DNA from 3 places in the Bacillus cereus group sp. MYBK79-1 genome. Region 1 is predicted to be linked to each of the others. Evidence: riboswitches for the same ligand, from Rfam matches in the RefSeq annotation. Region 1 holds a riboswitch; each other region holds the start of a gene.

Region 1 (7,571 bases):
AAGTAAGTGAAATATTTAATGGGAAAAATAGTGTGTTTTCGTTTAATCCACGATGTAGAAAGTGATATAATTGCAAAATGTATGTATCATTTTCTAAAGAAGGAAAAATATATAATTAGGTGATAACTTCTATGAAACAAATTTGGCGTATTTATAAGACAGATTTACGGAATGTAGCTAAACATTGGGCTGCAATTGTTATTGTTTTAGGGTTAATGATTTTACCATCGTTATATGCATGGTTTAACATTAAAGCTTCCTGGGATCCTTATGGAAATACGAAAGGAATCCAGATTGCAGTTTCTAACCAAGATGCTGGATCAAATTTAAGAGGAAAAGATATTAACATTGGGAAAGAAATTGTAGATTCACTTAAGAAGGACAAAAATTTTGGGTGGAAGTTTGTTGATGAAAAGCAAGCAATTTATGGGGTAGAGCGTGGAGATTACTCTGCAAGTATTACTATTCCAAAAGATTTTTCAGAAAAGATTGCAACAGTCTTGAATGAAAATCCACAGAAACCAGAAATTGATTATTACGTAAATGAAAAGGTAAATGCCATTGCGCCGAAGATTACAGCTAAAGGTGCATCGGGTCTTACAGAAGAGATTAGTAAAAACTTTGTTAAAACAGCAAACGGCGAGATTTTTGAAATCTTCAACGATCTTGGAATCGATTTAGAAACGAACTTGCCAAGTATTGAGAAGGTAAAGGATCTTGTCTTTAAGTTAGAAGCGCAGTTCCCAGAAATGAATACACTGATGGATAAGGCGTTAGATGATGCGACTCGAGCAGAGGATATTGTGAAAGTAGCGCAAAAAGAGTTGCCGGTTGTAGAAAGTGTTATTAATGATGGGCAAGAAGCGTTAGGGAATTTAGATAAATTCTTTGCGAGAAATGATGAAACACTGAATCGGGCTCCGGGAACTATTAAAAATAATTTAACCGTAATGAAGCAGGGGTTGGATGCTGCAGCGGAAATTACGGATTACTTAAAAAATCCGGCATTTGACTTTAATCTGACATTGCCAGATCCAGCCAAATTACCGGAGTTACCTAATATAACTATTCCACAAATACCAGAGATTCCAGCCTTACCACAAGTGAATGGTGAGGGGTATAAAAACATTGCTAAAAATATTGATCAAACTGTAAACAATGTTTTCAATTCTACTCGTGTTGGAACGGCATATGTAAAAAGTGTTATGGATGGTCTTCAAAATAAGGGTGTGGATCCAGCTGTAGCACAGAAAAATGTGCAGGATGCTTCAAAGCTCCTTCAAGAGCGTATTGATAGTGTTTCATATTTGATTGATTTCTTTACAGCTTTTAAGGAATCAGCTTCAACGGACTTCGGTAAACAGTTCTTTGGGAACAGAGTGGAAAGTTTAACAGTGCTTAAAAATTCTATGGAGGATGCTAATAATAGAGTAAAGCATGTAGGAGATTTAATTAGTTCCGGACAAGAAGTTAAACAAGATGTACGTGATGCTGTAAATCAAAAATTAGATGCAGTAAATAATTTAGTAAATCAAGCTGAAAAGGATTATAATGCAACGTTTGTAGCTGATTTTGAAAAAGCAGTAAGTACAGCTGAACAACTGAAAAATAAGGCTGAAAATGTGCAGGGAAATGCGCAGCAACTTAGAGGTAATTTAAATCAAGATATAAACAAAGCTAATGAGATATTAAACAATGGTAGAGAGAACTATGATCAGGCTGTAGCGGATTACGCAAAACTAAAAACTAGTCTCGAAAAGGCAAAAGCAGATTTAAGTAATAAAGGTGTTAACGGTTTAGACTCTACAAAAGTAGCCTTAAATGATTTAAATGGGCAGTTCAAAGCAAGTTGGAATTTAGTTAATGATATGATTCCGGTTCTGGAAAGTACAAATAAGGTTTTAGCGGATGTGAATAGTGATAAAAACCTTAATGGTACAATTACTAAGTTAAACAAAGCAAAAGATGGTTTGCAAAAAGGAATGGATTTAACTGATAAAGGAATTGATGCTATTAATAAAGGCCAAAAACCAGCAGCAGATGTTATTGAGAGTATTAACAAAGTATCTAAAAGTGTTTCGGGCCAAATAGGTGACATCTTAGCTAAATATGATTCTGAAATCACTCCAAATTTCAATGCAGCTATTGCTCGTACAAAAGAGATGTCTAAAAACACATCTCAAATTTTAAAAGAAGCAGACAAAAAGCTTCCAGATGTTAAAAAATTACTAGAAGATTCATCAAAAGGCTTAGTAGACGGTAAAAAGAAATTAGCAGACATTAAAGCTGAAATGCCGGAAACTGAGAAAAAGATTAAAGACTTAGCAAATAAAATTCGTGATTTTGAATCAGAAGAGGATATAAAAGACATTATACGCTTATTGAAAAATGATGTTGAAAAGCAAAGTGATTATTTCGCGAATCCAGTAAATTTAAAAGAGAATAAATTATTTGCAATGCCGAACTACGGTTCAGCAATGTCACCATTCTACACAGTGCTTGCATTATGGGTAGGCGCACTATTAATGGTTTCGTTATTAACGGTAGAAGTACATGAAGAGGGCGCGAATTATAAGAGCCATGAAATATACTTTGGACGTTTATTAACATTCTTAACGATAGGTCTTTCGCAGGCGTTTATCGTATCGATGGGGGATATATTCTTACTCGGTACGTACGTAGTCGATAAATTCTGGTTTGTGTTATTTAGTTTATTTATTGGCGGAGTATTTGTTTGTATCGTGTACTCACTTGTTTCTATCTTCGGAAACGTTGGCAAATCGATGGCAATCATTTTACTTGTGCTTCAAGTAGCAGGATCGGGTGGTACGTTCCCAATTCAAATGACACCACCATTCTTCCAAGCGATTTATCCGTTCTTACCATTCACATATGCAATTAGTGCAATTCGTGAAACAGTAGGTGGAATGCTTTGGGATATAGTTATTAGAGATTTACTTGTATTAAGTGTTTTCGTAGTAGTCATCGTTATTGCTGCGTTATTATTGAAAACACCAATTAACAAATCGAGTGAAAAGTTTGTTGAGAATGCAAAAGGAAGTAAAATTATCCATTAAACAAAAAGGTTCCTACCGATAGAGGTAGGAACCTTTTTGTTTAATCAAATTTTAATTTCTTTAATGCTTCTGCGAACGGGTTGTTTAATGGTTCTTCTTTATTCTGTTGTTTCATATATTTTTGAACGTCGCGCTTATCAGCCTTGCTTCCAGATTCTTTTTTACGTCTTTCCTGGAATGTCGATAATTTCTCGCGATAGCCACATTTACATGCGAAAATTTGTCCTGCACCTTCACCACGTAATTCTAACTTCTTCTTACATTGTGGGCAACGAGCGTTTGTTGTACGAGATACATTTTTACGATGACCACATTCACGGTCTTGGCAAACGAGCATTTTTCCTTTTTTACCGTTTACCTCCAGCATTGGTTTACCACAGTCTGGACAAGACTTCGTTGAAATGTTGTCATGTTTATATTTTTTATCACTTGATTTAATTTCAGAAACAATTTCTTTCGTATAGTTCTTCATTTCTGAAATGAATACTTCTTTTTTCAGTTTACCCTTCGCAATTGCTTCAAGCTTTTGTTCCCACTCACCAGTTAGTGTAGGTGATTTTAACTCTTCTGGCACTAAATCAAGTAACTGACGGCCTTTTGAGGTAATGTGAATATCTTTACCACGTTTTTCAAGTAAGAATGAATTGAATAGCTTGTCGATAATATCAGCACGCGTTGCTACAGTACCTAATCCACCAGTTGATTTTAACGTATCAGCAAGTTGTTTATTTTGCGTATCCATATATTTCGTAGGATTTTCCATTGCTGAAAGTAAAGTAGCTTCGTTAAATCGTGCAGGTGCTTTTGTTTGACCTGATGTTTGCATAATTAACTTTACAGTTAATGTATCGCCTTTTTCAATGTGAGGTAGAAGTTGTTCTTTTACGTCATCCGTTACATCATCATCTTCAAAGCGATTTTCATATATTTCTTTCCAACCGGCATGCAGAATAGTTTTTCCGCGTGCAATGAATGTTTCATTACCAACTTTTGTGCGTAACGTTAGTTGCTCGTACTCGAATGCCGGGAATAAAACGGCTAAGAAACGTTTTACAACTAAATCATAAATTTTACGTTCTTTATCTGTGAAGGCCGAGAAGTTAACGTATCCTTCTGTCGGAATAATTGCGTGATGATCACTTACTTTACTATCATCAACAAATGACTTATTAGACTTGATAGGCTTTTGTAATACTTTATGTGCTAAAGGACGGTACTCTCCAACGCCACATGCTTTTAGACGTTCTGGAAGTGTTCCAACGATATCAGATGAAATATAGCGTGAATCTGTACGAGGGTACGTTAGCACTTTATGTTGCTCATACAATTTCTGCATAATGTTTAACGTTTCTTTCGCAGAGTAACCGAACTTTTTATTTGCATCACGTTGTAATTCAGTTAAATCGTAAAGACCAGGAGAGAATGACTTCTTCTGTTTTTTATCAATTTCCACAACAGTAGCATTATGTTTATCTAAACCTCTTACGATGCTATCAATTTTTTCTTTATTAAAACTGCGGCTATTGCCGTTTGCATCTTGCCAAGTTAGTTTTAACTGATTCGTCGTTTGTGCTTCGATGCCGTAGTAAGTTTGAGCTTTGAAGTTCTTTATTTCATCTTCACGATTAGCGATCATAGCTACAGTAGGTGTTTGCACACGGCCGCAATTTAGCTGGGCATTAAAGCGAGTCGTTAAAGCGCGAGTCGCGTTAAGACCGATATACCAATCAGCTTCTGAACGTGCAACTGCCGAAGCGTATAAATTGTCATATGCTTTACCTGGTTTTAAATTAGCGAAGCCATCTTTAATTGCTTTATCAGTAACAGATGAAATCCATAGACGTTTGATCGGTTTGTTAACTCGAACTTTATCGATAATCCAGCGAGCGACTAATTCTCCTTCGCGCCCAGCGTCTGTCGCTACAATAATTTCATTTACATCTTTTCTAAGAAGCTGACTCTTCACAGCATTAAATTGTTTACCAGTTTGTTTAATAACCGTTAATTTCAAACGCTCAGGTAGCATCGGTAAATCTTCTAAATTCCACTTTTTATATTTCACATCATAGCTTTCTGGATCTGCTAATGTAACGAGATGGCCTAAAGCCCAAGTTACAATATATTTACTACCTTCAAGGTAGCCGTTTCCTTTTTTATCGCACTTCAGTACGCGAGCAATATCACGTGCAACGGAAGGCTTTTCAGCGATTACAACGCTTTTTGACATATTTAAAACATCCTTTCAAATTTCCATACGTTAACTATAGCATACATCTTCTTGAGATTCAGTTTCGCTCCAGATTTGAACGTTTTTTAGTGGGATAACATCCGTTTGAAAGAGAATGATGGCGACAGAACATAATATGCACCATGATGAGACTGTGAGAAATAGATAGTTATTATGCTTATTGTCTTATTAGTTGCTTCTATTTAAATAGAAAAGTAAAGAACTTGTTATTTTACTAGAATAAGAGTAGACTTTGAAGTAGAAGAATAATAAGCACATGGGAGTTTGTGGATGCAAGCTGAGAGTATGACTAATCCGTCATTGACCATTTGAACCTGTTGGATAATGCCAGCGTAGGGAGAGTGTAAAAGCACATGTTCAGGCACTTTGCGTACGCGCAAAGTGCCTTTTTGTGTATCTCCCATTACTATAGTTAGGGGATGAGAAGGATGAATATGAAAGAAATTAGTAAAGTAGTGGATTTGGTGAGAGAGTCTAATCCGCTTGTTCATAATATTACAAATGTTGTTGTAACAAATTTTACAGCTAACGGCTTGTTAGCGTTAGGAGCATCACCTGTAATGGCGTATGCGAAAGAAGAAGTAGCAGAAATGGCTAGCATTGCTGGAGCGTTAGTATTAAATATGGGGACACTTCGTCCTGAAGAAGTAGAAGCGATGTTACTCGCGGGTAAATCAGCAAATGTGAACAATGTACCAGTACTGTTTGATCCAGTTGGTGCAGGAGCAACATCGTATCGAACAGAAGTTGCGAGACATATTCCGGCTGAAATTGATTTAGCAATTATTCGCGGAAATGCAGCAGAAATAGCGAACGTTATTAATGAGAGATGGGAAATTAAAGGGGTAGACGCCGGTGCTGGAAATGGCAATGTCGTAAGTATTGCAAGGCAGGCAGCTGATGAATTAAATACAGTTGCGGTGATTACTGGAAAAGAAGATGTTGTTACAGATGGAGAGCGAACGATTCTTATTCGAAATGGTCACCCTATTTTAACGAAAGTTACGGGAACTGGTTGTTTACTAACTTCTGTAATAGGAGCATTTGTAGCAGTAGAAAAAGATTATGTAAAGGCAGCAGTAGCGGCATTAACGTTTTATGGTGTAGCGGCAGAATTGGCAGCTGCTAAGACAGTGGAAAAAGGACCTGGTAGTTTCCAAATTGAATTTTTAAATCAGTTAGCGAATACGACTTCAGATGATATAGAGAAGTATGGGAAGATTGAGGTTATATAGTAAGGAGGGAAAATAAATGTCGCGTATTTCAAAGGCAGAAATGTCTAAGTTATTATCAGTATATTTTATTATGGGAAGTAACAATTGTACGAAGGAGCCACTACAAGTGTTGAGAGATGCACTTGAAGGTGGTATAACAATTTTTCAATTCCGTGAAAAGGGGGAAGGGGCTTTAACGGGAGAGAAGCGTATTTGTTTCGCAAAAGAACTACAAGCAATTTGTAAGGAGTACGGTGTCCCATTCATTGTAAATGATGATGTGGAACTAGCTATCGAGTTAGATGCAGATGGCGTACATGTTGGACAAGATGATGAAGGAATTACTTCTGTTCGTGAAAAAATGGGGGATAAAATTATTGGTGTATCTACACATACAATTGAAGAAGCGTGCTGGGCAATTGAAAACGGAGCTGATTATTTAGGTGTTGGCCCTGTTTTTCCAACGAGTACGAAAAAAGATACGAAAGCAGTGCAAGGAACGAAAGGTTTAGCTCATTTTAGAGAACAAGGAATTATAATACCAATCGTCGCGATTGGTGGCATTACAATTGAAAATACAGCTTCAGTTATAGAAGCAGGTGCGGACGGTGTTTCCGTTATTTCTGCGATTAGTTTAGCGGAATCTGTGTATGAAAGTACGAAGAAGCTAGTAGAGGAAGTAAGTAAGAGTTTGTAGAAGAAGGCTATGTAGTATTAAAATGCTGCATAGCTTTTTTGATATTAATTATTAGAAATAGGGGGGATTATTTGAAACGAAATAGGTTTGTAGAGTTGCAGAATGAGTTGTTTCGTTTATCCGACTTTAATGGGCAGTAAGACCCCCACCTCAAAATTCAGCGAAAGCAAAGAAGTTAGGTGGGGGATCAACTGCTCATAAAAGTCCGATTGGTTCAACTAATAATCAGTGGGGGATGAAGAAAACCCCCACTGATTAAAGTTTCACTTTATTTAAACAAACGTTTGATTAAAAAAGCACAAACCCTTTTAAATTATAGGTTTGTGCTTTTCTTT
Region 2 (7,571 bases), on a different contig from region 1:
AACAAGTTCTTCTAACTCCTCAGCTGTTACATCTTGAACGAGAGCTTCTATTCTTACTTCACGATTAATTTCTTCTAGACGTTTTTTTGCCGCTACAGCCTTCGGAAGATTATTTTCCACATCACTCTCTGCATACAATTGCTGCCTTTGTAAATTACTCCAATCGACATAATCCCGGTCAACAATCGTTACTGCGCCTACACCAGCTCTTACAAACATCTCTGCATTTGCACTACCTAATGCACCTGCACCGATAATGAGTACATGCTTTTCTCTTATCTTTCGTTGCCCTTCTTCTCCAATTGGAGAAAATAATTCTTGGCGAGAATATCGATTATTCAACTACGCTCATTCCTTCTAAAGGACTACTTGCTGTTGCACAACGTTTACGTGCAATACGACCTGCCTCAAATCCTAAACGGCCTGCCTCAATACCTAATTTCATTGCCTGTGCCATTTTAATAGGATCTTTTGCTCCTGACACAGCAGTATTTAATAACACACCATCAGCTCCTAATTCCATCGCAAATGCTGCATCAGCTGGACTACCAATACCAGCGTCAACTATAACTGGTACTGTCGCTTGTTCAATAATGAAGCTTAAATTTAACGGATTTACAATACCAAGCCCTGATCCAATCGGTGATGCTCCTGGCATAATTGCATGCACACCTAGTTCTTGTAATTTACGTGCTAATACAACATCATCAGATGTGTACGGAAGTACGATAAATCCTTCTTCTAATAACATTTCAGATGCTCTTAATGTTTCTACCGGATCAGGTAATAACGTTCTATCATCACCTATAACTTCTACTTTAATCATGTCGCAAAGCCCTGAAGCTTTTGCTAATTTTGCAATACGAACAGCTTCTTCAGCATTTTTTGCTCCAGCTGTATTCGGTAATAACTTATATTTTTTCACATCAAGTTTCTCTAATAAATTTGGCTGCTTTGCATCAAATATATCCATACGACGTACTGCGAACGTTAAAACCTCCGCCTCAGATACATCAATTGCCTTTTGCTGCACATCAAAATCAGGGAATTTTCCTGTTCCTAATAAAAGTCTAGAATGAAATGAAAATGGTCCAATGTTTAACATAATCAACCGCCTCCTACGAAAGTTACAATCTCAATTTGGTCTCCATCAAAAACAGATGTATCTGTATGATCATCTTTTTGTAAAATATCTTTATTACGCTCTACTACAACAATTCTGTTTTCCAACTCTAAATGTGTAAGTAGCTCAGCTACTGTTTTTACACTCTCTGGCACTTCAATTTGATTACCATTAATTTTCAAATTCAAACTTCCAGCCCCTTTCTAAACTGTTTTCGAAAGCAATGAATCTAGCAAGTGATTCGCCTGCTTTCCTTCTATTAAATCCGCCATATACTGACCAGAAACAGGGCTTAATAAAATGCCGTTTCGATAATGGCCCGTACAAGCATATAAACCTTTTATCTCTTCATGCTCTCCCATATAAGGAGCTTCGTGATTCGATTGTGGTCTTAACCCTGCCCATGCGCTTTCCCACTCTGCTTCTTTTAAAGCTGGCACTATTGTATACGCGCGCTCTAATATAGAAGTAATACTTTCCGGTTGCACAGTTTTATGAAACGTATGAGGCTTCATCGTTGCTCCAATTACGTAACGTCCGCCGCGCTTTGGTGCAATGTAAAATCTTTCTTGGAAAATAGGCGCCTTTAAAAGTGGTTTTCTACTTCTTACCGCAACTACTTCTCCTTTAACTGGATATGTACCCCATTCGCGATGAAAATAACCTAGTAACTTCGTGCTCCATGAACCACCCGCAATAACCACTTTTTCACATGTGATAATACCTTCGCTCGTCACAATCCCAGTCACTTTATTATTTTCAATACGAATATCAAACACTTCTGTCTGTTCATATATATCAGCACCCGAAAATGATGCAGAATGTGCGAATGCTTTCGTAAGCTCTGGTGCAATAACATGACCATCTTTCGGATAATATACAGCACCTATAATTGACTTAGAAAGAAATGGTTCTTTCTCTCGTAAACGATCTCCCGTTAGAAAGTAAGAATCTTCACCTGTTTTCTGCTGCCAATCCATAATGCGAAGAATTCTTTCCTTCTCATTTTCATTTTGAGCAATGCGATAAATGCCTTTCTCTTCATATCCAATATCGATGCCTGTTTTTTCACGTAAAACTTCTGCAAGTTGTGGAAATATAGCACGGCTTTCTCTAGCAAGTTCAAATAGCGGATCATATTCATCCCATTCTGCCTGAACCCCAAGTAAACCAGCAGCTGCTTTCGAGGCTTCAGATGCAATTCTTTGCTTCTCTACAATCGCTACTTTATATCCTCTTTCTGCTAGAAAATGTGCAACTGAACTACCAATTACACCACCGCCAATTATCGCTACATCATACTTCTTACACATGTTTTTCCGCCCACTTTCTTATTGAGTCCTTATAAGACTTCGCTTTGTTATACGGGTTACTACTACTTATAATCCCAGACATAACAGCAATACCACTGACGCCGTTAGTAAGAACATCCCCGGTGTTTTCCGTGGTAATTCCTCCAATTGCTGTAATCGGTATGGATAAACACTTTGCAATGTTTGAAATTTCTTCAAGCCCTCTCGCTGGCACACCCTTTTTGCAATCTGTCGGAAATACATGACCATAGACAAGTGAATCCGCTCCATTCTTAAATGCATCAATCGCCTCTTCTAAAGAATGCACAGAATAACCGACATGCAAATAAGAAAACTTTTCTTTCACTGACCTTACATCTGCGCTTCGATATCCTAGCTGCACGCGCGGGATGTTTAATAAAATAGCAATATCAATTCGATCGTTTATCACTATTTTCGATGCTGGAAAGCCTTTCTTCAAAAGACTTTCCACACCTTCATACAATTCCTTCGTACTTTTCTCACGCTCACGAATATGCAAATAATCAATCTCACTTTCAATTTGCATTGCTATATTCACTAACTCTTCGAATGACATGTGACCATTTGAGATTACATGAAGCTCATTTTTCATATTCATTCGCCTACTTTAAAATGTTTTCGAATAACTCCTCGGCCGGAACGATTTCTTTCGTCATTCCTTTATCTTTTAGCCATTTATTTTGTTTCTCCCATGACTCTTTTGAATCCGATAAGAATGGCTCATCTTTCGTTTCCATCTTCTCTAATAAAATTTTCATACTTTCTTTTTCAACTTCTGGTACAAGCGGGAAGTTTTCTTTTTCTTGATGATTTAATAAAATATTTAATGCTTCATCTGGGTTTTTCTTCATGAAATCATAGCCTTTTTTCGTACCACGTAAGAAGGCTTGCAACGCTTCTTTATCTTTTTTCAACGTTTTATCACCTGTTACAAATACAAGTTCATGATAATTCGGTACACCGTAATCTGCTGGGTTAAAGTATGCTGGTTCATGACCTTCATGGCGCATAACAGGTACTTCATGGTTAATGTACGCCCCTGTTACCGCATCCACTTTTTTCGTAATTACTGCTGGTACTAAATCAAAGCCAACATCGACTACTTTCACTGTATCTGGATTACCACCAGCTTCTTTTATCATCGTTTTTAAATACATCTCACTTAAAGGTGTTCCAGAATATCCAACTGTTTTCCCCTCTAAATCTTTTGGCGATTGAATGCCCGCTGACTTCAGCGATATAACATGATTTAATGGTGAACGTACGACAGCTCCAATTGATTTCACTGGAATTTGTTCATTTGCTTTTGCCATAACAACATCTGGCTGATAATATAGGCCCACTGTTACTTTTCCTGCAGCTGCTAAAGTTAATGGGTCAGTCGGGTTGGAAGGGAATTTAATATTCACCTTTACTCCTTCTTCTTTAAAGTAGCCTTTTTCAATAGCCGCATAAATAAAGCTATGTACCGCATTTGGATACCAATCAAGCATGACCGTTATTTCTTTTTCTTTTTTACTCTTCTCTGATGCCGAATTACTAGAACATCCAGCGATCATTGCAACTAATAATGTAAACACAAAGATGCGTTTTAATAATTTCATGAATGCTTCCTCCAACTAATAAATTTCTTTTCTAATACCGAAATAAGTATGACGAAGAAAATAGCTAATAATGATAACAATACAATGGGTGCAAATACACCTGCTCCGTCTAACTGCGTCATCATTCTTTTACTGAAATATCCTAGCCCAGCTTGTGCACCGAGCCATTCACCAATTGCTGCTCCAATCACACTAAGCGGAACTGCAATTTTTAAAGCTGAGAAAAAATAAGGAAGAGCAGATGGCAACTTTAATTTAAGAAAAACATCTTTTTTCGTTGCTCCATACGTAACTAAGAGCTCCTCCCATTCTTTTTTCGTACTGCGTAGTCCATCATACGTATTGACCGCAATTGGGAAAAACGTAATTAAAACCGTAACAACGACCTTACTCCAAATTGTATATCCAAACCATAAAACGAAAAGCGGAGCAAGTGCTGTAATAGGAATTGTTTGTGAAGCGACTAATAATGGATAAAATGCTCTCTCCATCCAATTACTCGCATTCATTAACATCGCTAGCCCTACCCCAAGTACGATAGAAATAGCCACCCCTATTAAAACGACGGATAAGGTTGCCGGTAAATGAACCGTAAATAATATATCTTTTAGTTTCCATATCTTCACTACAATTGCAGACGGTGACGGTAAAATGTACATTTCATCTACAATTCTTGCCCCTACTTCCCAAAGGGCAAGTAAAATACTAGAAAGTGTAAGAGCAGGTAATAACTCCTTCAACCGGTTCATCATACGAGTACCTGCCTTTGTAACATACTAAGAAGCTCATCTTTCAGCGCTAACACTTCCGGCTTATATAAATCTTTTCTTGTCCGGTTACAATCAAGCGGTACAATCCTCTCGGTTAAAGTAGTTATCGGTTGATTTTCTACAACGAAAATTCGATTAGAAAGAAATAATGCTTCTTCCACATCATGAGTGATAAACAAAATTGTTTTTTCCCACTCTTTCCATTGTTCAAACAACCATTCTTGCAAAGATGCCTTCGTTAAAGCATCTAGCGCGCTAAACGGTTCATCTAACAGCAATATCTCCCCGCCTGTTAATAAAGTTCGGATAAAGGATACGCGTTGCCTCATACCACCAGATAAATCTTTCGGATATTTAGTCTCATACCCTTGTAATCCAAATTTATGTAGCAGTTCCTTTGCCTTTATTTGTGCTTCTTTCTTCTGTACACCTTGGCACTCTAGCGGCAGAGCAGCATTCTCAATAATCGTTCTCCACGGCAGGAGCATATCTTTTTGGGGCATATACCCTACAGGATGGCTCTTCGTTTCTGTCAGCTCTATCTGACCAGTACTTGCTTCTTCTAAACCTGTAATAAGGCGAAATAAAGTACTTTTCCCGCATCCACTCGGTCCGATAATACTTACAAACTCTTTATCTTGTATAGAAGCATTTAATTCATTGATGATTGGTTTCTCATCATAATGAAAAGAAACATTATGAAACTGTAGTATGTTCTTGCTCCTCAAATCCCCACATCTCCTTACGGTAGGACATATCCCAGAATAAATATTCAAATCGACTGGAATATAGGAAAATCTCCTCTAATCGATCTAGCTCTTTGTCAGACTTTCCAACTGCCATTTCATTTAATAAATCTATTAACCAAATACAAAGGTTACCGTATTCTTCAGAACTATATCCTTGAATCCACTCACCAAAAAACTCATGATCTCTTGCTCCAGGAATATCATTTAAACGCTTTCCAATTTCCCAATAGCTCCACATACATGGAAGAAGTGCTGCTATTAATTCCGCAAGTGTGCCATTTTGAGATACAGACATCATGTAATTTGTATAAGCTAAATTTTTAGCAGATGGTTTTGCTGACTCTATCTCCTCTATAGAAATTCCAAGTCTTTTTGCATACTGTTTATGGATCGTCATTTCTCCATTTAATATTCCATCAATTTGTTCAGCGAATTTCCCCATTACTTGTGGATTCGTTGCCTTTACAACACCAATCGCATATAGCTTTGCATAATCTAACAAATATAAATAATCTTGAATAATATAATACTGAAACTTATCTTTTTCTAACGTGCCATCCCCCATACCTACTACAAACGGATGATTATGACTCATCTCCCAAACTGGTTGTACAGTTTCTAATAATCTATCGCAAAATTTCATTTCCCTATCCCCTTCCGGTATGTGTATATAAATAAAAAACCACTTCTAAATAAGAAGTGGTTACAGCAAACAAAATTATAATTTATTCGTTGCTCCACTTCCCTTCGCTAGTATTACCTAGATCAGGTCTGTAAGGGTTAAGGATTATTCCTCTCTCAGCACAACAAGCACCCCTAGTGGTTCAATATGAAATTTTCAAATAAAAAAGCCCCGTTTCTATACGCAAAGAAACGGGGACTCATTATTAGTGTCCGAATTGCTTCCCTACGCTAGCATAATCTAGATCAGGTAATGAAAAGGATCAAAGGCTTACGGCCTACTCTCAGCTGGCAACACCAGCTCTCCTAGCAAACTATGAAATTAACACTGTCAGTATAACACCGTAATAAGACATCATCAACTGTTTTAATTTTCTCAATTATCAACAAAATAACAAAGCTATATAATACTTATATTCTATGTTAGAAATTATTATCCTAATTAATTAGGTAAAAAGGAATCATTATCCTCAAAAAATTTATTTTTATATTGATTTCATATTACATTTATGTGAATAAACCCACTATATTATATCTTTATACTATAATAAAATTACAACTATACAACTAGAGGAGGTCTCTATTATATGAATATGAAAGCTACTGCTTTAACAGCAACTACTGTCGCAATTGCTTCTTTACTTCCTTCTATGGGAGAAACAAATGTACAAACAGCCAACGCTGAACAATTATCTAATGTGAAAACTGGATATGTAAAAGTCGATCAGGTAGCCTTACATACAAAAGATAACGCAAATAGCTCATCAATTGATACAATTCGCTTTAATACGAAGGTGAACATACTTGAAACAACTAATGGTTGGTATAAAGTATCTGTTAATAATAAAGTAGGTTACGTACAAAAAGATTCTATTCTACTAAAAAACAAACTTCAATCTAATAATCAATATATCGTTAATGCCAATGCATTAAATGTTCGATCTGAACCTAATTTAGAATCTTCAATTTTAGATGTATTACCAAATGGAAAATTCGTTACCATTCAAGAAGAACAAGGCGATTGGTATAAAATTTTACATAATGGCAAAACAGGTTACGTACAAAAAGCATTCGTTTCTAATGGTTCACAGCCTTTAGTAAAAGGTATCACAGTTCAAAATAATACAAAATACACAGTTGCAACACCTAAACTTAATGTACGTAGCACCGCTAGTACAAGTAGTGCACTACTTGGTTCATTACAAAATGGAACACAACTACAAGTAGTGGAAACTGTAGGAACTTGGTATAAAATTCGTTTTGGCACAGGATACGGATACGTGGCAAAACATTATGTAGTGCAAAATCAA
Region 3 (7,571 bases), on a different contig from region 1:
AAGTTTGGAACCTTTAGCACATCTGGAACAATCTCCGGAAAAGTATCTACATCAATTTTTTTATTTACTAACTCTTTTATCCAATGTTTTCTTACATTCGCATCTATAATGAAATATACTTGCTCATTTTGTTCTTTTGCATGTTGTAAAATTCCTGTTAATGTTTCAGAAACAAATTGTTTAAATTGAATTCCCATATCATTTCTTTTTGAAGGCTGTGGTAAAAAGGTATTATGTTTATTTACATGTAATATTAAACGATCAATCGTTTGCCAATCTGTATTCCCATATAATTTATATGAAATTTCTTTTCCTTTTATTTGTGAAAAAATAGGTAAGAAATCAAATTTCGAGATTCGTTCAATTGATAAATTAACATATGTACAAGGTAAATTTATCTTATTCCAATTACGTTTTAAAAATCCTTTTTGTTCTAATAAACTAAAAATACAATTTATAATTGTTTTACGAGATACACTTTGGCCTATAAATAAATTAATAAATGCTGAAATACGGTTTGTTCGTGCAAACCCTTCTCTAACAATTTGCTTCGGATCAATTTTTTCACGGCCATCACAATTTTTCATTGCGATTAACGCTAATGTTGCATCATTGCGCTCACCTGCAGTAGCATAAACCGCTTTCATAACATCCTCTACTAAATTTGTTTTATATTTCTGGCAATATTGCATTTTATATGGATTTTGCAATACTTTTTCAATATTATGTCTTACTATTTTTAACAATACTGGAGAATCTGCATTTAATACGTATGATGACTCACCGATTTGAGCTAACACAATTTCAGTTTCAAATAACGCTTGTTCTACTTCCAACGATATTTTTTCAGACCATATTTCTAACGTTATAGTCTCTAATCCTTTTGGTGCAATTAAAGGGAATAATTCATTTTCATTATTTGTGACTACCTTTTTACATTCCGGTAGTAATCTGAAATAAGAGAATTTTTGCTGAAACCCTTTAAATAAATACTCTCTTTCCTTTACTTTTATACCAAGTTTTATTTTAGTACCTTGAACTTTATATATTCTCTCGTTATATGGAAGTAACACCCTAAGATTTTCTCCCAGCATATAATCTTTCGGATATTGAAGAATATGCTCCAAATCAACTTCTCCACCTATATGAAAATCATCTTTTAAATTTCTAAATATCTTAATCCACTTTATACCGTTTGTTGCTTGTTGCACTTTTAGCTTTACAAACCGATTTTTTTTATTATTCGATGCAAATTCTGGAGTAGAAATTAAAATCATGCCTCGTTTTCGTCTTAAAAGCAAAGGAATATCTGGATGGTTATATTCTTGATAAAATCTACGAATTCCTATTGAAACATTTAATAATGGAATATTCTCGCCTCCGCGCGTTATACATTCGAACCGATATACATAGGCGAAATAATCTTGTGTTTTTTCGTCTTTAATAGGCTCTGACATAGCCTCACAAATATTTTGTGATCTAAGAGGCGAAAAATATATATTTTTTTCGTGTATGTTTTCTAATTGTAAAGGGCGTTCACAAAACATATGTGAAATTAAAGCGGGCACCCACTTAGAATATATTTCATTATCATGTAATACTGTTAAATTAGAAATTAAATCGTAATGCCATTCATATTTTGGCGATTCTATTAATTTATTAGGCTTCCAATCATGAATAATTTCATACCAACTTTGGAAAATATAATCAAGTTGTTCTTTTCTAATAGGTTCTTTACATACAATCCACGGCGTATTTTCATTTAATACATATGGATTATGCTGAATAAATAATATATCAGAAAACATATCATATAACCTTTCATTCAATCGTTTCAACTTACTCGTTAATAAAAATGTCTTATAATGTATCTCTACAATATCAAGCCATTCAATAGGAAAATATATAAATGATACGCTTTCGTTTAAAAGAGGTTCTACTATATTTTCAAATGTTAACAACTTTAATTTTTCCATAAAATGATTACTTCCTTTCTTCATTTTTCTTGATCACAAAAAAACTAAAGTATAATCACAATATCTAATTACTTAAAAGAAAAACAAATACCGCTTATCTAATTAACATGTTAATGAATGACGCGTATAAGAATTAAAAATCATCATACATAGCCCTCCTTTTATATTACAAATATAATACATTCAAATTATACAATATATATTGCATATTGTATTTGAAATTCACAATAATTTTACAAAAGAGTATAAAAAGAGGTATTGACCATACATATGTATCGCAATACCTCTTTTCTTTACCCTATTACATCTTTTACTTCTATATTCACTGGCCACTGCTCTAAAGTATAAGCCATTTCCCAAAATGAATATTCATATTGACTACTAATAATAAAATGCTGTTTCATTCGCTTACGGTCAGACTCTGTCACCTTTTCAGCGATAATATCTAATCGTGTAATTTGCTCTTCAACTAATGTACGGAACCAATCAGATCCGTAAGCAGAAATCCATTCGTTATAAATTGGCTCTTCTGGCTGACACTCTTTTAAACGCTCGCCAATTTCATAATACAGCCAATAGCAAGGTAAAATTGCTGCAATGATATCGCCTAAATGTCCTTCATATGCCGCACGATACATATGTGAAGTATATGCGTATGCAGTTGGAGCTGGAATAAAATTATCTTTTTCTTCTTGTGTTATCCCTAGTTTCTTCGCAAAATTCTCATGTAAAGATAATTCTGCCTCATATGTATTTTGAGCATGGTGTGCCATACGAGCTGTCGTTTCTAATTCCAGTGCTTTTGCAGCTCCTAACGTTTGTACTCTAGCAAAATGACTCAAATAATATGAATCTTGAAGCACGTAATAGCGAAAACTAGCTAAATCTAACGTTCCTTCACCAAGTTTTTTTACAAAAGGGTGATGAAAACTAGCTTCCCAAATTGAATCTACTTCTTTACGTAATGATTGTGAAAAAGTCATTTAAATCCCTCCAAGTAATTTATTTAATATAAGTATTTATCCACATTTATTAACGCTTTAAAATAAAAAAACTTTCTTTACAGACGTAAAGAAAGTGAAATTGACAGTATTTATTGATAAAATAGCAATGTCTTTCCCACTTCCCTACGCTGGCATTAACCAGATCAGGTACTAAGAGTCTCAAATTCTCATTTGATCTCAGCCTATAATAGGCCCCCCTAGTGGATAAATATTTAATTTTCGTACTGTATTCATCATAACATACTTCATGTTACTGTCAAAAGTATTCATGATACCAGTGCTTAAAACCCTTCTTCTTTTCTTACCCTTAATGAAGTTTCAATGATCATATCTAATAGTTTACTATAATCAATTCCCGCTGCATCTGCACTTTTTGGTAGTAAACTCGCTTGTGTCATCCCTGGTAATGTATTAATCTCCATTACATATGGAATACCGTCCTTCACCATCATATCCACCCTTGCATAAACACTGCACTTTAATGCTTTATAGCAAGCCAGTGACGCTTTGTTTACACGTTCCTTCAACTCAGCTGGAAGTTCGATAACTTCTTCAATTGTACTAGCATCATCATATTTTGCATTGTAATCAAAGAACTCCGCCGCATGTCGAATTGAAATGATAGGTAACTGTTTTCCATCAAAAATTGAACATGTAATCTCGTCACCTTTTATATACTTCTCTATTACTACTTCAGAATCCCATTCGAATACAGTTTCCAGCATTGCAATTAATTCGTCTTTATCATAGACAATCTTTACCCCAACACTTGAGCCACCAGAGTTCGGTTTTACCACTAATGGAAACCCTAACTTATCTAACTCATCAAGATTTAGATCTTCCATTTTTGTAAGTTCAATCCAATCTGGTGTTTCTATACCTTCATAACGTAAAATCTTTTTCGAAATATTTTTGTCCATACATATACCGCTAGATAACATATTGCTTCCACTATAAGGAATACCTAAACTTTCAAGCGTTCCTTGAACCGTCCCATCTTCCCCGTATTTTCCGTGTAATGCGAGTAGCGCAAAATCAATGTCTTTCGCTTTTTCGATTAAATCTATTTTTTCATTTAACGTAATTGGTACGATTTCATATTTATTTTTATCTAAATTTGCAATCATTTCATTTCCAGTCATAATTGACACTTGTTTTTCAGAGGATACTCCACCCATAATAACGCCAATTCTCATTTCCTCAACTCCAAATTTCATTTTTTATTGTATCACCGATTATTTTGATTCCACGTACTATTTCTTCTTCTTTCAGACGTGAAAATCCTAATCGAAAAGTAGTCGCTCCTCCTCCATCAGAATAAAAAACATCTCCAGGAGAAAATGTAACCCCTTGCTCATAACACTTTTGTAAAAGAGTACGGGCATGAATTTTTTCTTCTAACTCTATAAATAAATGAAGTCCACCGTCACCGGTCATTCTTTGAAACGAAATGTACTCGTTACATGCCCCAACAGCTAACTCATATTTTTTCTTATAAACAGATCTTGCCTTTTTTAAATATTTTTCAAAATACCCTTCATGTAAATATTGAAATAAAACCGCTTGATCTAGCGTTGATGTGTGTATTGTTCTTGCTCTTTTTACACTTTCTAAATGATGGATTAGCTCTTTATCTGCGATGATCCAGCCTACACGTAAACCAGGGAAAAGTACCTTTGAAAAGCTACTAATATAAATTACATTATTACCAGCGCCAGCAAAAGTTAATAATGGTGCTAAATGTGAACCTGAATAACGTAGCTCTTCATTAAACCCATCTTCTATAATAGGAACCTTATATTTTGAAAATAATCTCATCAGTTCCGTTCTTTTCTCTGAACTCGTAACAATACCGGTTGGATTATGATAAGAAGGAATTAAATACGCAAAATCAAAATCCTTTTCACGCAAACTTTTTTCTACTTCGTTCGTATCGATGCCATCTTCATTCATAGTTATTCCATGTACTTCAAGTCCATGTAAACGGAACAGCTTCAGTGCAGCATGATGTGTCGGATTCTCACAAATAACTCGCCCTGATTTTTTCGATAGCGAAGATAGTACAATGTCTAATCCTTCTGTAAATCCATTTGTAATTAAAATATCTTTGTTCGAAATATCTACACCTTTCATTTCCATATAGTGAAGTAGATAATTCATTAACGGCCTATAACCTTTTGCGTATCCGTAATTTAATACGACATCCCCTTCAATGGACATGCGAGTAAGAAAAGCTCTTTTGAAATTTTCCACATCAAATAGCTTTTCATCTGGAGCAATGCTATTAAAAACAATCATTCCTTTTTCCCAGCGAACACCATGTTTCATTAAATCTAATTCATCCGCCAATAAGGTAACTGTATTAAGTTTATTTTTCCAATCTATTTCAACAGACGAAGTGTTCGATATATCAATCTTCGCTACAAAATTCCCTTTACCTTTAACTGCATAAATGAGTCCTTCTTGCTCTAAATCTGCATAAGCAGCCAGTACAGTATTTCTGCTCACATTTAGTAATTCACTTAATTCCCTTGTTGAAGGAATTTTTTGATTTCCGAGCAAATGCCCTTTCATAATCATCTTTTTTACATAATCTTTCAATTGAATATAAACAGGACGATCTTTTACAACTTTAAAATCTTTAAACAATTCCTTCCCCCCTGCAATCATTTTTGCATATTTATTTCATTCTCAAAAGGTCCACTACATATGTATTTTTTATAAAGGGCGGTACGGTCTTATAAAGCGAAGGCTAATAATCAATGGAGGATTTTACTTCCCGTTATTACGGTACAAATCTTTATGATATAAGTTAATTATATCTTTTAAAGCTGCTGCTGCGGCTCCGCGTGGATTAGAAGCACCACCAATTGTAGTAACTTGCCCCATCGTATCTGTAAAGAATGTAATCCCTTTTTCTGTCCCATTTACATTTGCTAGCGGATGATCTTTATCTATTTCGCGTGGTTCCACATGAAGAGCCACTTTACCACACTTATCCTTATATGCTGAAGCTATTAATTTAATATATTTATTATGTTCTTTAGCATTTCGAATTTGTTGTTGTGTAACCTGTTCGATTCCTTTTATATGTATATCGGTAAGTGTATTTTCTGTTCTCATTAAACTGTTTGTCAAAAGTAACAATTTACACGCACTATCAGAACCACTTACATCTAATATTGGATTCGTTTCAGCAATTCCTTTACTTTGCGCTTCTTTCAGTGCTTCTTCAAACGTAATATCTTCCTCATTCATTTTCGAAAGAATATAATTTGTAGTCCCGTTTAATATTCCTTCTATTTTTTCAATATGGCAACCAGCCAAACTAAATTGGCCAATATCAAGTGTCGGTAATGCGGCAGCAGTTGCACCACTATATCGAATTCGTACATTTGCGATTTTTGCTGCTCCATTTATTTCTCTCCAGTTTGTAACGAGTGCACCTTTTGAAATTGCTACTATATCCATATGTTTCTCAATCGCTTGTTTTATATATTGTTTTCCTGGATTTCCATCTTTAAGATTTGTAACAGTCGATTCCACCAGTACAGTACCACTTATGTTATCCGTTGCTCGTTCCTTCGGATGATGCTCAATATATTCTTCAATTGCGGAGCTACCGCCACCATACCTTAATAAGTGATGAATAGATAATCCATCCTCATTATGTATTGCAACATTTCTACCTAAAACGCCACTTAAAACTAACTCTATACCATATGTTTCATATATATATGAATATTTTTCATTTAGTAATTTTATAAACTCTCTTCCTACTGTTCCATATCCTGATAATACAACTTTAATTTTCATAATATCCCCCCATATTTTTCTACCATATCCCTCTTTCAATATAATATAAAGCGCCCTCGAATTCCATCGAGAGCGCTTTATTATTACCTATTTCGGTAATCTTGATAGCTTTTCTATAATTGTTCTATAAAACTCTTGAATACTAGAAAAACCTAACGTGTCTGAAACACTAAGTCCTACCATGTCGAGATGGTCCCAATTTGCTTTCGTTTCGATATGATTCCATTTTCCAATCTGTAAAGCCTCATTATTATTTACAGCAGTATTAGAAGAAGGTGCAATCATAGAATTTGTATTTACTACACCGTCATTTTGCCACCAAGAAGTATCAATGAATGGACGATTTTCTTCATATCTCGCATAGGAACCTAGGAAAAATGCATTGCCCATTAACACTTTATTCATCGTTATATGAGGTAGATGTAAACCTGTTATAGGTACTGCTTGTGATGCATGTCCACTATAGGATAAGTAATACACATCTGATTGCGTCTTTACCCAATTATTAAGCTCCTTTGCACCATCTGTACTTAAATCCCATTGACTTATATCTTTTGTATCTTTCCAAAGTGAACTATTTATAATACGATCAGTATATTGGAAAAAGGACTCTCCAGTATTCTTCTTTATCCCCCATTGATCCAATTTAAAATCATATAATGATAAATTACTGTTTCCTCCTAAACTTGCAGCTGCAATGAGTAAATCTTTTACAAACGGCAACAGAAGGCTTCCATCAGCAAGTGTTGTCCCATTGTGAGGAGTTGCTAATGTT

What was found. A riboswitch is a leader RNA that binds a small molecule or an ion and turns the genes downstream of it on or off. The one in region 1 is predicted to bind thiamine pyrophosphate.
Region 2: linked by a shared signal. The riboswitch ahead of tenA (thiaminase II) and the one ahead of thiM (hydroxyethylthiazole kinase) in region 1 are both predicted to bind thiamine pyrophosphate.
Region 3: linked by a shared signal. The riboswitch ahead of tenA (thiaminase II) and the one ahead of thiM (hydroxyethylthiazole kinase) in region 1 are both predicted to bind thiamine pyrophosphate.

The regions. Positions count from the first base shown of each region.
Region 1 is NZ_JBQAEO010000012.1:31,614-39,184, forward strand. Features, by position in the region: gene ACTFOB_RS18565 (YhgE/Pip family protein) at 132-3,077, shown strand; gene topB (DNA topoisomerase III) at 3,118-5,304, opposite strand; TPP riboswitch at 5,572-5,681, shown strand; gene thiM (hydroxyethylthiazole kinase) at 5,745-6,560, shown strand; gene thiE (thiamine phosphate synthase) at 6,577-7,236, shown strand; gene ACTFOB_RS18585 (anaerobic C4-dicarboxylate transporter family protein) at 7,570-7,571, opposite strand, start outside.
Region 2 is NZ_JBQAEO010000003.1:4,933-12,503, reverse strand. Features, by position in the region: gene ACTFOB_RS06910 (thiazole biosynthesis adenylyltransferase ThiF) at 1-342, opposite strand, end outside; gene thiG (thiazole synthase) at 335-1,105, opposite strand; gene thiS (sulfur carrier protein ThiS) at 1,108-1,311, opposite strand; gene thiO (glycine oxidase ThiO) at 1,327-2,436, opposite strand; gene tenI (thiazole tautomerase TenI) at 2,429-3,049, opposite strand; gene ACTFOB_RS06885 (ABC transporter substrate-binding protein) at 3,060-4,061, opposite strand; gene ACTFOB_RS06880 (ABC transporter permease) at 4,058-4,810, opposite strand; gene ACTFOB_RS06875 (ABC transporter ATP-binding protein) at 4,810-5,559, opposite strand; gene tenA (thiaminase II) at 5,528-6,223, opposite strand; TPP riboswitch at 6,306-6,408, opposite strand; TPP riboswitch at 6,468-6,579, opposite strand; gene ACTFOB_RS06865 (SH3 domain-containing protein) at 6,849-7,571, shown strand, end outside.
Region 3 is NZ_JBQAEO010000001.1:301,296-308,866, forward strand. Features, by position in the region: gene ACTFOB_RS01620 (RNaseH domain-containing protein) at 1-1,976, opposite strand, end outside; gene tenA (thiaminase II) at 2,270-2,959, opposite strand; TPP riboswitch at 3,084-3,189, opposite strand; gene ddlB (D-alanine--D-alanine ligase) at 3,262-4,176, opposite strand; gene pdxR (MocR-like pyridoxine biosynthesis transcription factor PdxR) at 4,181-5,629, opposite strand; gene ACTFOB_RS01640 (homoserine dehydrogenase) at 5,753-6,796, opposite strand; gene ACTFOB_RS01645 (esterase/lipase family protein) at 6,884-7,571, opposite strand, start outside.